2 regions of the Microlunatus elymi genome follow, and region 2 is predicted to be linked to the other one. Evidence: riboswitches for the same ligand, from Rfam matches in the RefSeq annotation. Region 2 holds a riboswitch; the other holds the start of a gene.
The links. A riboswitch is a leader RNA that binds a small molecule or an ion and turns the genes downstream of it on or off. The one in region 2 is predicted to bind cobalamin.
Positions count from the first base shown of each region.

Region 1: another riboswitch for cobalamin. It lies ahead of FOE78_RS05960 (ABC transporter substrate-binding protein); the one in region 2 lies ahead of FOE78_RS11240 (ribonucleoside-diphosphate reductase subunit alpha).

Region 1 covers NZ_CP041692.1:1,344,290-1,350,359, reverse strand. The annotation lists gene FOE78_RS05990 (ABC transporter permease) at 1-8, opposite strand, end outside; gene FOE78_RS05985 (ABC transporter ATP-binding protein) at 5-1,027, opposite strand; gene FOE78_RS05980 (LLM class flavin-dependent oxidoreductase) at 1,232-2,068, opposite strand; gene FOE78_RS05975 (IS3 family transposase) at 2,276-3,172, opposite strand; gene FOE78_RS05970 (transposase) at 3,169-3,459, opposite strand; gene FOE78_RS05965 (Lrp/AsnC family transcriptional regulator) at 3,530-3,913, shown strand; cobalamin riboswitch at 3,965-4,179, shown strand; gene FOE78_RS05960 (ABC transporter substrate-binding protein) at 4,310-5,536, shown strand; gene FOE78_RS05955 (FecCD family ABC transporter permease) at 5,545-6,070, shown strand, end outside.
Region 2 covers NZ_CP041692.1:2,490,074-2,496,143, reverse strand. The annotation lists gene FOE78_RS11250 (2'-5' RNA ligase family protein) at 1-128, opposite strand, end outside; gene FOE78_RS11245 (hypothetical protein) at 388-2,358, shown strand; cobalamin riboswitch at 2,460-2,686, shown strand; gene FOE78_RS11240 (ribonucleoside-diphosphate reductase subunit alpha) at 2,825-5,443, shown strand; gene FOE78_RS11235 (ribonucleotide-diphosphate reductase subunit beta) at 5,500-6,070, shown strand, end outside.

The DNA of each region.
Region 1 (6,070 bases), 1.1 Mb from region 2:
GCGGTCATCGCAGGCTCCTGGAGAATTGGTTCGCGGTCCGGTCGACTCGTTGATCATCGATCGGTAGGTGATCTTGTTCGGGTTGATCCTGGTTCCCGGTCAGCGCCAGGAAGGCGTCCTCCAGCCGGGCCGAACCGACCTCGATGTCACAGACCTGCGGATAGCGCTGAACCATGGCCCGCAGGGTCAGATCCGAGTCGGCGGTCTTGATCTTGATCCGACTGCCGACCCGTTCGGTGCCGGTCGCGGCCGGCAGGGCGGCCAACTCGGCCGCCGGCACATCGGCCGGCGACACCGTGATCACCCGGCCGGTCACCCGGGACTTGATCTCGGCCCCGGTGCCGTCGGCCACGACCCGGCCGGTGTTCAGCACCACGATCCGGTCGGCCATTTCGTCGGCCTCCTCCAGATAGTGGGTGGCGAACAACACGGTCCGGCCGTCGGCGGCGAAGTCACGCATCGAGGCCCAGAACTGGCGGCGTACCTCGACATCCATCCCGACCGTCGGCTCGTCCAAGATCAACAACTCCGGGTCGGGCATGATCGCCAACGCGTACCGCAGCCGTTGCGCCTGGCCGCCGGACAGCTTGTCCGACTTGGTCTTCAGGAAGTCGCCGAGTTCGGCGCGTTCGATCACCTCGTCCAGCGGCAGCGGGTGCCGGTGCAGTCCGTGCATCAGCCGCAGCACGTCCCGGGTGGTGGCGTCGTGCAGCAGCGCACCGGCCTGCAACATCGCCCCGACCCGGCCCTCGGCGACGGCGACCCGCGGCTGGCGACCGAGAACGCTGAGCCGGCCGCTGTCCGGCTGGACCAGCCCTGTGATCATCTCGTTGATGGTGGACTTGCCGGCTCCGTTGGGTCCGAGCATGGCCACGATCTCCCGCCGGCGGACCTCGAGGTCAACACCGTCGACCGCCCGCACCGGACCGTACGCCTTGTGTAACCCCGCGAGCTCCAGCGCGGACCCGGGCTGCTCGGCACCGGGGGTGGTGGCACCGGCCCCGACCGGCTCCTCAAGCATCTTCATGCGATCAGTCTGTTGCCGACCGAGCGATGGCGCCCCACCTGAATGTCAGCGGTACGCACTGACAGGTGTCATGTGATGGAAGCGGTAAGACCGTCGGGCGGGATGCGTCGAACGAGCCGTTTTCGGGGGTTCGGGGCAATCCCGTCCGACGTTTTCACCACTTCCGGTTCAACACCTTCCGGTTCACCACTTCCGGTCGGGACCTCACCGCGGTGGCCCCTGCCGGATTCGGTTCAGCAGGAAGTCGGCGGTGATCTCGTCGTCCCAGTGCGATTCGATCCACCAGGTGGCGCCGGCTTCCCGGTACGGCGCGACGTGCGCGGCCGCCGCGTCGGGGTCGCTGCCGTCCGTGGTCCCCTCGGCGATGACGTCGAAGCCGTCGAGTGAACCGCGCCGGTCGAGCATCCAGTCCCGGATCTTGGCGACCGCGGCTGGCTGGACGACGTCGTACTCCCCGGCACCGGGCGAGCGGTCGGCGGTGATCACACCGTCCCAACGTGCGGATCGGGCCAGCGAGCGGTCGTGCGGCCAGGCGCCGACGGTCCAGACCGGGATCCGCGGCCGTTGCACCGGCCGCGGACGGAAGACCAACTCCTTTGCCTGGTAGTGCTTTCCGTCGTAGTCGAAGGATTCGCCGGTCCACGCGAGGTCGAGGATGGCCAGGCATTCGTCGAGCTTCTCCCGACGCTCCCGACGCCCCGGTTCATCGGTGTTCACCCGGGAGTAGCCGCCGTCCCACTCGCCACCGAAACCGACCGGCAGCACCAGCCGGCCGGCGGAGAGGATGTCCAGCGTGAGCGTCTCGCGGGCGACCTTCCACGGGCGACGGCGGGCCAGCGAGAACACCATCGAACCGAGCGTGATGCGTTCGGTGCTCACCGCCATCGCCCCCAATGCCACCCAGGGGTCGTAGGTCGGGATCGGGCCGACACAGATGTCGTCCCAGACGAACACACCGTCCCAGCCGCCGGCCTCGGCTTCACGGGCCATCGTCACGTAGTCGCGAACCGTCCCGGCCGAGGTCACGATCCCGTACTTCATCACCCCACCACCTCCGTGTGGCGGCCCCGGCACGGCGACGGCCGCCGCACCGACGGTGCCTTTCCTGCAGCGTAACCAAGCGCGTGGCCGGAGGAAGTGCCATCCCCGGCGCGAGCCCCGATAGGCTGCGTCCGGATGAACGGGGGCACTTCATTGCGGATTGACGACATCGATTGAGATTTCCCCGAAATCGTGAAGGGTTTCGGTTTAGGCCGCTGCCGGTTGGTCAGCGGTGATCATCTCGTATTGGTCGGGTGGCAGCAAGGCCGCGCCGCTGTGCCGTCGTTGGACGTTGTAGAACTGGTGGCACCAGGCCAGGACGACAGCCCTGGCTTGGGCTTTGGTTTCGAAGTGGTGGCGGGACAGGACTTCGTGTTCGAGGGTGGAGAAGAACGACTCCGCTGCCGCGTTGTCGAAACAGGATCCGACCCGTCCCATCGACTGTCGGATCCCGAGTTTCTTCTTACACAGCAGGGAAAAGTCCTTCGCTGTATACGTTGATCCACGGTCGGAGTGGAAGATCACACCCTCGATGTGGTCCCGGCCACCGCGGACCGCCGCGGCGATCTTGATCGCATCACAGACCAATGGCGCGTCGGGGTGATCGCTGATCGGGCAGGCCAGCAGCTTGCGCGAGAACAAGTCGATCACCGTGGCCATGTAGAGCTTGCCCTCATCGGTCGGAATCTCAGTGATATCGCCACACCATTTGCAGTTCGGCGCCCGGGCGGAGAAGTCCCGCTGCACCAGGTCCGGGAACTTGGCCGCCTTGCGGTCCTGTTTGGTCAATCCCTTACGGTGTTTGCGTTTTCTGCCCTGCAGGCCTTGGCGGGTCATCGAGTCGGCGACCGTGTTGTGGCCCACCCTCCAGCCGGCATCGACCAGATCCCGGTGGATCCGCGGTGAGCCGTAGGTACGACCGGACGCCTCAAACATGGCCAGCACCGCAGCATCCAGCTCGCGGCGCCGCTGCTGTCGGTCGGTGACCGGGGACTTGATCCACTTGTAGAACCAGCCCACACTCAGGCCGAGGATGGCGCAGCAGACCGCGATCGGGACGCGGTAGAAGGTCCTCTGGTCGGCGATGAAGCGTGCCACGCTCACCTCATCGCCTCCTTCACCCACAGGACCACGGAACGCTTGAGAACATCACGCTCCATCCGCAGCTCGGCGTTCTCAGAGCGCAGCCGCTTCAACTCGTCAAGATCATCTTTGGACAGGCTATTGACGCCTTCACGCTGTTCACGGTCCCGGGCCACCCAGTTGCCCAGGGTGCCCTCGTTGACCCCCAGGTCACGGGCGACCTGCGCGATCGACTTGTTGGACTCGTGCACCAGCCGCACAGCGCCCTCGCGGAACTCCGCGTCGAACTTCCGTCGCTTCTCTGGCATGACAACTCCTCATAGTGCATGCCTTCACGAAAGTGGGGGATTTCCAGATCGCAAGCTTCTTGCGTTGTTGATGGCCGACGGACGGCAGAGCTATGCCGCCTTGGGGCAGCAGGTCGAACTGTCCACGGCCGCCACCAAGCGCCGGGTCGATCGGATGCGCAAGGAAGGCGTGATCCGCGGCTTCGGCGCCGATGTCAATCCGGCAGCGCTGGGGTGGAGCATCGAGGCGTTCGTGGAGATCTACTGCAACGGGCAGGTGCCGCCGAAACAGATGAAGGAGTTCGCGCACGCCATTCCCGAGGTGCACGACGCGTACACCATCACCGGCGAGGCCGACGGTCTGCTGGTGGTGCGCTGCACCGATGCGGCGCATCTGGAGCGGGTGCTCGGCCGGATCCGCGACCAGCACGACGTGCTGCGGACTCGTACTGCGATCGTGCTCTCCCACCTCTGAGCGCGTTCGCTCGCCAGGTTCGGGCGGTCGGACCGGCGGCGCCGATCAGGTTAGAATCGCCCTGCCGACGGGGAGGGAATCCGGTGCGAGACCGGGACTGCCCCGCAGCGGTGAGTGGGTACGAACGCTGTACAGACGCACTGGACGAACGATCCGGAGGACCTCGATCCTCCGCCGCGAGTCTGGGAAGCATCAGCCAGTAGGCCGTCGGGGATGATCCGGCGACACCCACAAGTCCGAAAACCTGCCGTCGGTGTGCGGGCCGCCGGTCCGCGCGTCCAGGGGTCTCGAGGGAAGATCACCGGCACACCGGCGCTGCCTCATCCATCGCGGTCGCCGGGTGACGGTGCCAGGCTCCAGGACAATCGTCGTGCGGCAAGGAGTCCGAAGCCTTTCATGATCAACAAGTTGTTCTCCGGCCGGCGGCAGCGGGCCGTCACGGCGGCCGCCGCGGCCGCGGCACTGACCCTGTCGCTGGCCGCCTGCGGCACCGACGCGGGCAGCCCGGCGCCGGGAGTCGCACCGTCGTCGACCGCGCCCGGCTGCATCACCGACTTCAACCCGAACACCGACTACTTCCCGGTCAAGCAGAAGCTCGAGTACGCCGAGAACTTCAGCCTCAGCTACCACAAGTCGTACCAGGTGCTGACCGTCAAGCAGCCCGAGGTGGGCGGCAAGCCGGAGAGCTACGTCCTGGTCAAGTGCGGCGCGCCGAAACCCCAGTTGAGCGGCGATCTCGCCCAGGCACAACAGGTGACGGTGCCGGTGCACAGCCTGTTCTCCGCCTCAACGACCCATCTGCCGAGTCTGGAAGCACTCGGCCAGCTGGATGTGGTGACCGGTGTCGCGTCGAATGCGCTGATCAGCTCCAAGGCGGCGCAGGAGCGGGTGCAGAGCCCCGACGTCACCGAGTTCGCGCCGGCCGGCACCGCCAACGCGGAGAAGATCGTGGCCGCCAAGCCGGACGTGCTGATCACCGCCGGGCAGACCGATCCGGCGTACGCGACCGTCCGGCAGGCCGGGATCCCGGTGCTGGCCGACGCCGAATACCTGGAGACCTCGCCGTTGGGCGAGGCCGAGTGGATCAAGTACTTCGCCGCGCTGACCGGCACCGAGGACAAGGCGGCGACGACCTTCGACAAGATCGCCGCCAACTACAAGTCCGCCGTGCAGAAGGCAGCCGATGCCAAGCCGACCTCGGTGGTGCTGAACCAGCCCTACCAGGGCAGCTGGACGATGCCGACCGGCGGCACGCCGATGGGCAAGTTGATCACCGACGCCGGCGGCAGCTGGCCCTGGCAGGACGACACGTCGACGGTCAGCAAGAACGTTGACCTGGAGACGGTCTTCGCCAAGTCCGGCGACGCCAAGCCGTGGATCACCTCGACGAACTGGAAGACCAAGAAGGAGGCCACCGGCACCGAGCCGCGGCTGGCCGACTTCGCCGCCTTCAAGTCCGGTGACGTGTGGGCGCCGAGCAAGCAGGTGAACGCGGCCGGTGGCAACAACCTGTACGAGTTGGGGGTGCTGCGGCCGGATCTGGTGGTCGCCGATCTGATCGCGATCCTGCATCCTGATCTTGAACCGGACCACCGGTTCACCTTCTATCAGAAGCTCAAGTGACGCGGTAGATGATGGCCAGCACCCCCGCCGAACGACCGATCTCCGCCGAGATCGATGCCGTCCGGGTGCCGCGCGGCCGGCTGCGGCGGCCGGTGCTGGCGCTGATCGTGATGGCGGTGGCAGCGGTGGCCGCGATCGGTCTGGGTGCCGCGGTCGGGTCGGTCACCATCGGCTGGCACGACCTGTTGCTGTACGCAACCACCGGGCACGCGGCCGATCCGGCCAGCACCGTGTTGCTCGAGCAGATCCGGATGCCGCGGGTGATCACCGCGGCCGCGGTCGGCGCCGGGCTGGGCATCGCCGGGCTGCTGATGCAGACGCTGTTCGCCAATCCGCTGGCCGACCCGTACATCCTGGGGGTGTCCTCGGGCGCCTCACTGGGCGTCGCACTGATCACCCTCGGCACCGGCACCGTGACCGGCGGCTTCGTCAGCCTGGTCGGCGGACAGCGGATCGCGGTGGCCGCGGCTGCGGCGACCGGGTCGGCGTTGGTGCTGATGTTGATCTTGGTGATCAACCGTTGGGTCCGTTCGG
Region 2 (6,070 bases):
GGTTGTAGCTGGTTGGGCGGCACCCGGATGGTAGGAAGTGCGGTCAGGTGAAGGGGCACGCCGCCCTGCTCGAACTCGTCGCCGATCTTCATCGGGGAGAGCGGAGCGATGATCACCAACTCAGCCACGGTCGCAGATTAGTCGATTGTCGGTATCGGGTTGCGTCTGCCGGATTGGTTGTGCGGCCTTGTCTACGGGACTGCTCGCACCGAATCGTGGAAGCGAGCGGGGCACTGGAGAGGCTGCTGGCGCGATGGCTCGCGTGCGACCGAGGAGCAGGCCCTTGCCCGCTGCGCGCAGTAGACATGGGCGGGAATCTCATCCGTTGTCATCCCGCACGGCGGCTGTCGAGATGAACTGTCGGAAGCCTGGTTTAGATTCGTCTGTATGAGCGAATCGTCGGTGGCAGGGCTGGGGGCGAGGGAGTCCCTGACCTTGTTGTCGACCTCGCGGGCGGCGCGGCGTCGCAGTGAGTGTGACGACCTGATCGTGGTCGCGCATTACGCCGATCTGCACCCGCCGGAGTTGTTGGAGGGTCGGCCGGTGGTGCGCGGGATGGAACGGGCGATCCGGCTGGGTGGCGAGGGGACGCCGGCCGTGACCGAGTTCTGCGCAGTCGAGCTCGGCGCCGCGCTCGGCCTGCCGGATCGGCAGGCCCGGGAGCTGATCGCCGACACGTTGGATCTGCGGCATCGGCTCCCGCGGTTGTGGGAGTTGGTGCTACGCGGGATCGCGCCGGTGGAGCGGGTGCGGGAGATCGCCCGCCGCACCCGGGCCCTGGCGCCGGAGGCGGCGCGGGTGGTGGATGGTGAGGTTGTCGGCTATGTGCACAGCATCTCGTCGTGGGGTCGCCTGTTCGACGAGGTCGATGCGGCGATCCTGCGGGCCGACCCGGCCCGGGCCGAGCGGTTGGCCCGGCGGGCGCGGGATGGCCGGTTTGTGAAGATCTCGCGCCGGACCCGGTACGGGACCCGGTCAGTGACGGCCCGGATCGATGCCGATTACGCGGTCTGGATGCAGGCCACCATCGACACCATCACCAAGGCGATCACCGGCCCGACCGGGCTGCCGGCCGAGGTCGGAGACCGACACTGCGAAGAGCCGCAGGAGTTCCAAGCCCAAGCATTTGGGCTGATGGGACTGCCCTTGCTGTCCACCCGGCTGCTGGCCCAGGCACAACACCCCGACCTGTTCACCGACGACAGGCAACCAGACAACCCGAAGCAGACCCGCCATGATCAGAACGAGCATGATCAGAACGGCCATGATCACGAACCCGATAACCGCGGCCACGATGAAGCGCCGACTGGCGATACTGCTGGAACCACAGACGGCGGCCATCCGCATGCCGAGGACCGGGATCATCCACCGCGGCCGGAAGATCACCAACCTGCCCGTCAGAACCGGCGCGGCCGACAAAGCAACGACAACCATGAAGCCGCGCGCAGCAATCACCTGACACCCACTGCCACGGCGCCGGGAGATCGTGAGACCTCCTTCTCCGACGATCGCGGCTCGACGAGTGATCATGATCAGGACCTGGCCGCGACCGGTGAACACGCGTCGAGGAACGATCACGAGTCGAGCAGCCCGAATGGATGCGGGACGATCGGTTACGAAGTTGATCATGGTGACCTGCGCCGGGTCCCGATACCCGTCGACCCCGACCAGAGGCTGAGCCGAGACACCGCGTTCTGGCTGGCCCGGATCAACCCCAGCAAACTGCTTCCCAAAGTGGTGTTGCACGTGCACATCTCCGCCGACACCGCCACCATCGGCCCCGGCGTCGCCCGAGTCGAAGGCATCGGCCCGATGCTCGCCTCCCAGATCCGGGACTGGCTCGGTGCCCGCTGCAGGATCCGGCTACAACCCATCGTCGACTACGCCGACATCCACCCGGTGGACGCCTACGAAGTGCCGGATGCGATGCGTAACGCGCTGTTGGCCAGGACCCCGGCGAGCTGCTTTCCCAATTCGGCCAACCGCAGCAGATCGATGCAGGCCGACCACACCATCGCCTACCGACGAACCGGCGGGCCCGGAGGCAACGCCCCGCCGGGTCAGACCGGGCTGCACAATCTGGGACCGCTGGGCCAGACCGAGCACCGGATCAAGACCCACGGTGGCTGGTCGGCGCGGCAGCCCGTGCCGGGCACCTACGTGTGGCGAACCCGCTACGGGCGGGTGCTGATCGTCAACGACTCCGGTAGCCACGACCTCGGCAACAACAGGTTCGCAACCGCCGTCTGGCACGCCGCCCTGGCAGCCCGCGGGGATCCCAGTGCCAACGTGGGTGATGACCGACCGCGCCGCAGCGACCTGGAATGGGCCATGCTGCGGAAGCTCGAGGTCGCCTGAGCTGACGGTGGGGATGTCAGGCCCGGCTGTCGGCGCGGGCGACGTGCCCGAAACACACCGACACCCAGATCTGGGTAGTTACATCGGTGTGGTTTCCATATATAGTGGTCTTCGCAGCTGGTTCTTCCGGCCATCCAGGTCGGCGGAGGCAACAGGGAATCCGGTGCAAGACCGGAACTGCCCCGCAGCGGTGAGAGGGAACGAACGTCGTCATCAAGCACTGAGGTCAACGCGAGATCTTGGGAAGCGACGACCAGTAGGAAACGCACCCGAACCACGGGTGCTCGTGCCCACGAGTCCGAAGACCTGCCAACTGTGTGGTCCGCAGCCGCGAGGGACGGCGTTGGTACCTGATCGTCGTTGCCGGCATGCGTGCATGCCGCTGCCAGAATCGATCAGTTCCCAGGCTCCCCTCTCGGCCCAGCGGGCAGGTACCGCGGCCAGTCACTTCACGAGGGATGGACAGATGACGAGCACTTCAGAGATCAACCCCACCGAGATCACCGTGATCAAGCGCGACGGCACTCGGGCCCCGTACGACGGGTACGAGATCGCGCGATCGATCGAGGAGGCCAGCCGTGGCCTCGACGACTCGGTCACCCGCGCCACCCAGATCGCCTCCGAACTGGAGATCACGCTGTTCGACGGCATCACCAGCCGGCAACTGGACGAGGCCGTCATCCAGGTGGCCCTCGGCAACGTGAAGGACGATCCGGCATTCGACACCATCGCGGCGCGGCTGTTGATCAAGACCTTCTACAAGGCTGTCCTCGGTGACGGCATCAGTCGAGATGATCTTCGCGAACGCCATCGCAGCCACTTCGCCGGCTATCTGCAGCAGAGCGTCGACAGTGGCCTTCTTGATCATCGGCTGACCGAGCTTTTTGATCTTGACCGTCTCGCCGCCGCACTCGATCCGGACCGCGATGACCTGCTCCGTTACATCGGCGCCCAAACTCTGCGCACCCGCTACATGACCAGCACCCACGACGGACAGCCGCTCGAGGTGCCGCAGTTCTTCTGGATGCGGGTGGCGATGGGCCTTTCGCTCAACGAGGACGACCCGACGAGCGTCGCAATCTCCTTGTACGACAGGATGTCCCGCCTGGAGTACCTCGCCGCCGGCTCGACGCTGGTCAACGCCGGCACCGCGTACGCCCAGCTCTCCAACTGCTTCGTGATGCAGGCCGAGGACGACATCGAACACATCGCCAAGTCGATCCGGGACGTCATGTGGATCACCAAGGGCACCGGCGGCATCGGCTTCTCGGTGACCAAGCTCCGCAGCGAGGGCTCCCCGATCCGGTCCAACAACACCACCTCGACCGGACCGATCCCGTTCATGCACACCATCGACTCGACCCTGCGCGCGGTTTCCCGCGGCGGCAAGAAGTTCGGCGCATTGTGTTTCTACATGGAGAACTGGCATCTGGACTTCGCCCAGTTCCTCGACCTGCGACAGAACTCCGGCGACCCCTACCGACGCGCCCGCACCGCCAACACCGCAGTCTGGATCTCCGACGAATTCATGAAGCGGGTCGAGCGCGACGACGACTGGTATCTGTTCGATCCGCTCGAGGTCGCCGATCTGGTCGAGCTGTCCGGAGCCGCGTTCTCCCAACGCTACAACGAATATGTCGCGATGGCCGAGCGCGGCGAGATCCAGCGCTTCGCCAAGGTCAGAGCCCGCGAGCAGTACCGGTCGATCTTGATCTCCCTACAGACCACCTCGCATCCGTGGCTGACCTGGAAGGACACGATCAACACGCGGGCGCTGAACAACAACACCGGCACCATCCATCTGTCCAACCTGTGCACGGAAATCTGCCTGCCGCAGGACCGCGACAACATCAGCGTCTGCAACCTGGCCTCGATCAACCTCTCCCGGCACCTGATCGGCGCCAAGCAGCAGGCCCGGATCGACTGGAAGCGGCTGGCCGAATCGGTTCGATTGGCGGTTCGCCAGCTGGACAACCTGGTCGACATCACCATCTCCTCGGTGCCGGAATCCGAGCGCTCCAACGAGCTCAACCGTGCCGTCGGTCTCGGGCTGATGGGCTTCACCGATCTGACCGAGCGGCTCGGCTTGAGCTACGAGAGCGAGCAGGCGTACGAGCTGATCGACGAGTTGACCGAGTTCATCAGCTACCACGCGATCGACGCCAGCGCTGATCTTGCTCGGATGCGCGGCAGCTACGCGAACTTCGCCGGCTCCCGCTGGTCGCAGGGGCTGGTTCCGATCGACACCCTGGATGCGCTGGAGTCCGATCGCGGTATCCCGGTCGAGGTCGACCGGGCCACCCGGCTGGACTGGGACGGGTTGCGGGCAAAGGTCAAGGGCGGGATGCGAAACGCGACCCTGATGGCGATAGCGCCGACCGCGTCCATCGGACTGGTCGCCGGGACGACGCCTGGGCTGGATCCGCAGTTCAGCCAGATCTTCAGCCGGGCCACCTCGGCCGGGAAGTTCCTCGAGGTCAATCGCAACCTGGTCGCCGACCTGGTCGAACGCGGCCTCTGGGACGAGGTCAAGGACGAGTTGTTGCGCACCCAAGGCGACCTGTCCAAGATCAACTCGGTGCCATGGGATTTGAAGGAGACCTATCGGACCTCCTTCCAGCTCTCCCCCTACGCCTATCTGAACGTCGCCGCGCGGGCGCAGAAGTGGATCGATCAGGCGATCAGCCGGAACATCTACCTGGCCGGCCGCGACATCGGCGAGATGGTCGACCTCTACAGCGCCGCCTGGAAGATGGGCGTGAAGACCACCTACTACCTGCACATGATGCCCCGGCACACCGCCGAGCAGAGCACGGTCAAGATCAACAAGGCGGAACAACTGCGCAGCCAGGAATCGGCATCGACCTCCCGCTCCTCGTCGGGCGGCAGACGGGGCTTCGGCGGGTTCGCTCGGCCCAGCTCGCCGCGGTCACCCGAGCCACAGGCAGACAGCACGGTGCTGCCGGTGATCGATACCGACGCCGAACGGGTCACCCAACACGAGGGCTACGACACCGAAGAGGTCGACGGCGCCTACTGCCCGATCGACCCCCAGGAACGCCTGCAGTGTGAGTCCTGCCAGTAGGCGTTCACGGTCCAGTTCACGGCACGTCCATTTCGATACTAAGGAGTGACCTTTTCATGTCCAGCAAGGGAATTCTCGGCACCGGGATCAGCGAGGGACTGCTTCTCAAGCCGGTCACCTACCCGTGGGCGTACGAGCTCTACAACCAGGCGGTGGCCAACACCTGGTTCCCGCACGAGATCCAGCTCGGCGAGGATCTCGGCGACTTCGCCAGGATGACCGACGAGGAGCGGCACGCGCTCACCCACCTGATGAGCTACTTCAACCCGAACGAACTGCTGGTCAACAAGTCGCTGGCGTTCGGCGTCTACCCGTATCTCAACGCCGCCGAGTGCCATCTCTACCTGGCCAAGCAGATGTGGGAGGAGGCCAACCACTGCATGGCTTTCGAGTACGTGCTGGAGACGTTCCCGATCGACCGAGCCGCCGCGTACGAGTCGCACGTCAACGTGGGTTCGATGGCGGCCAAGGAGGCCTTCGAGGTCAAGTACATCAAGCAAATGGCCGAGCAGAGTCTGGACATCGGCACCACCGAGGGAAAACGCGACTTCGTCCGAAATCTCGTTGCTTACAACGTGATTCTGGAAGGGATCTGGTTCTACTCCGGCTTCATGGTGGCGCTCAGCT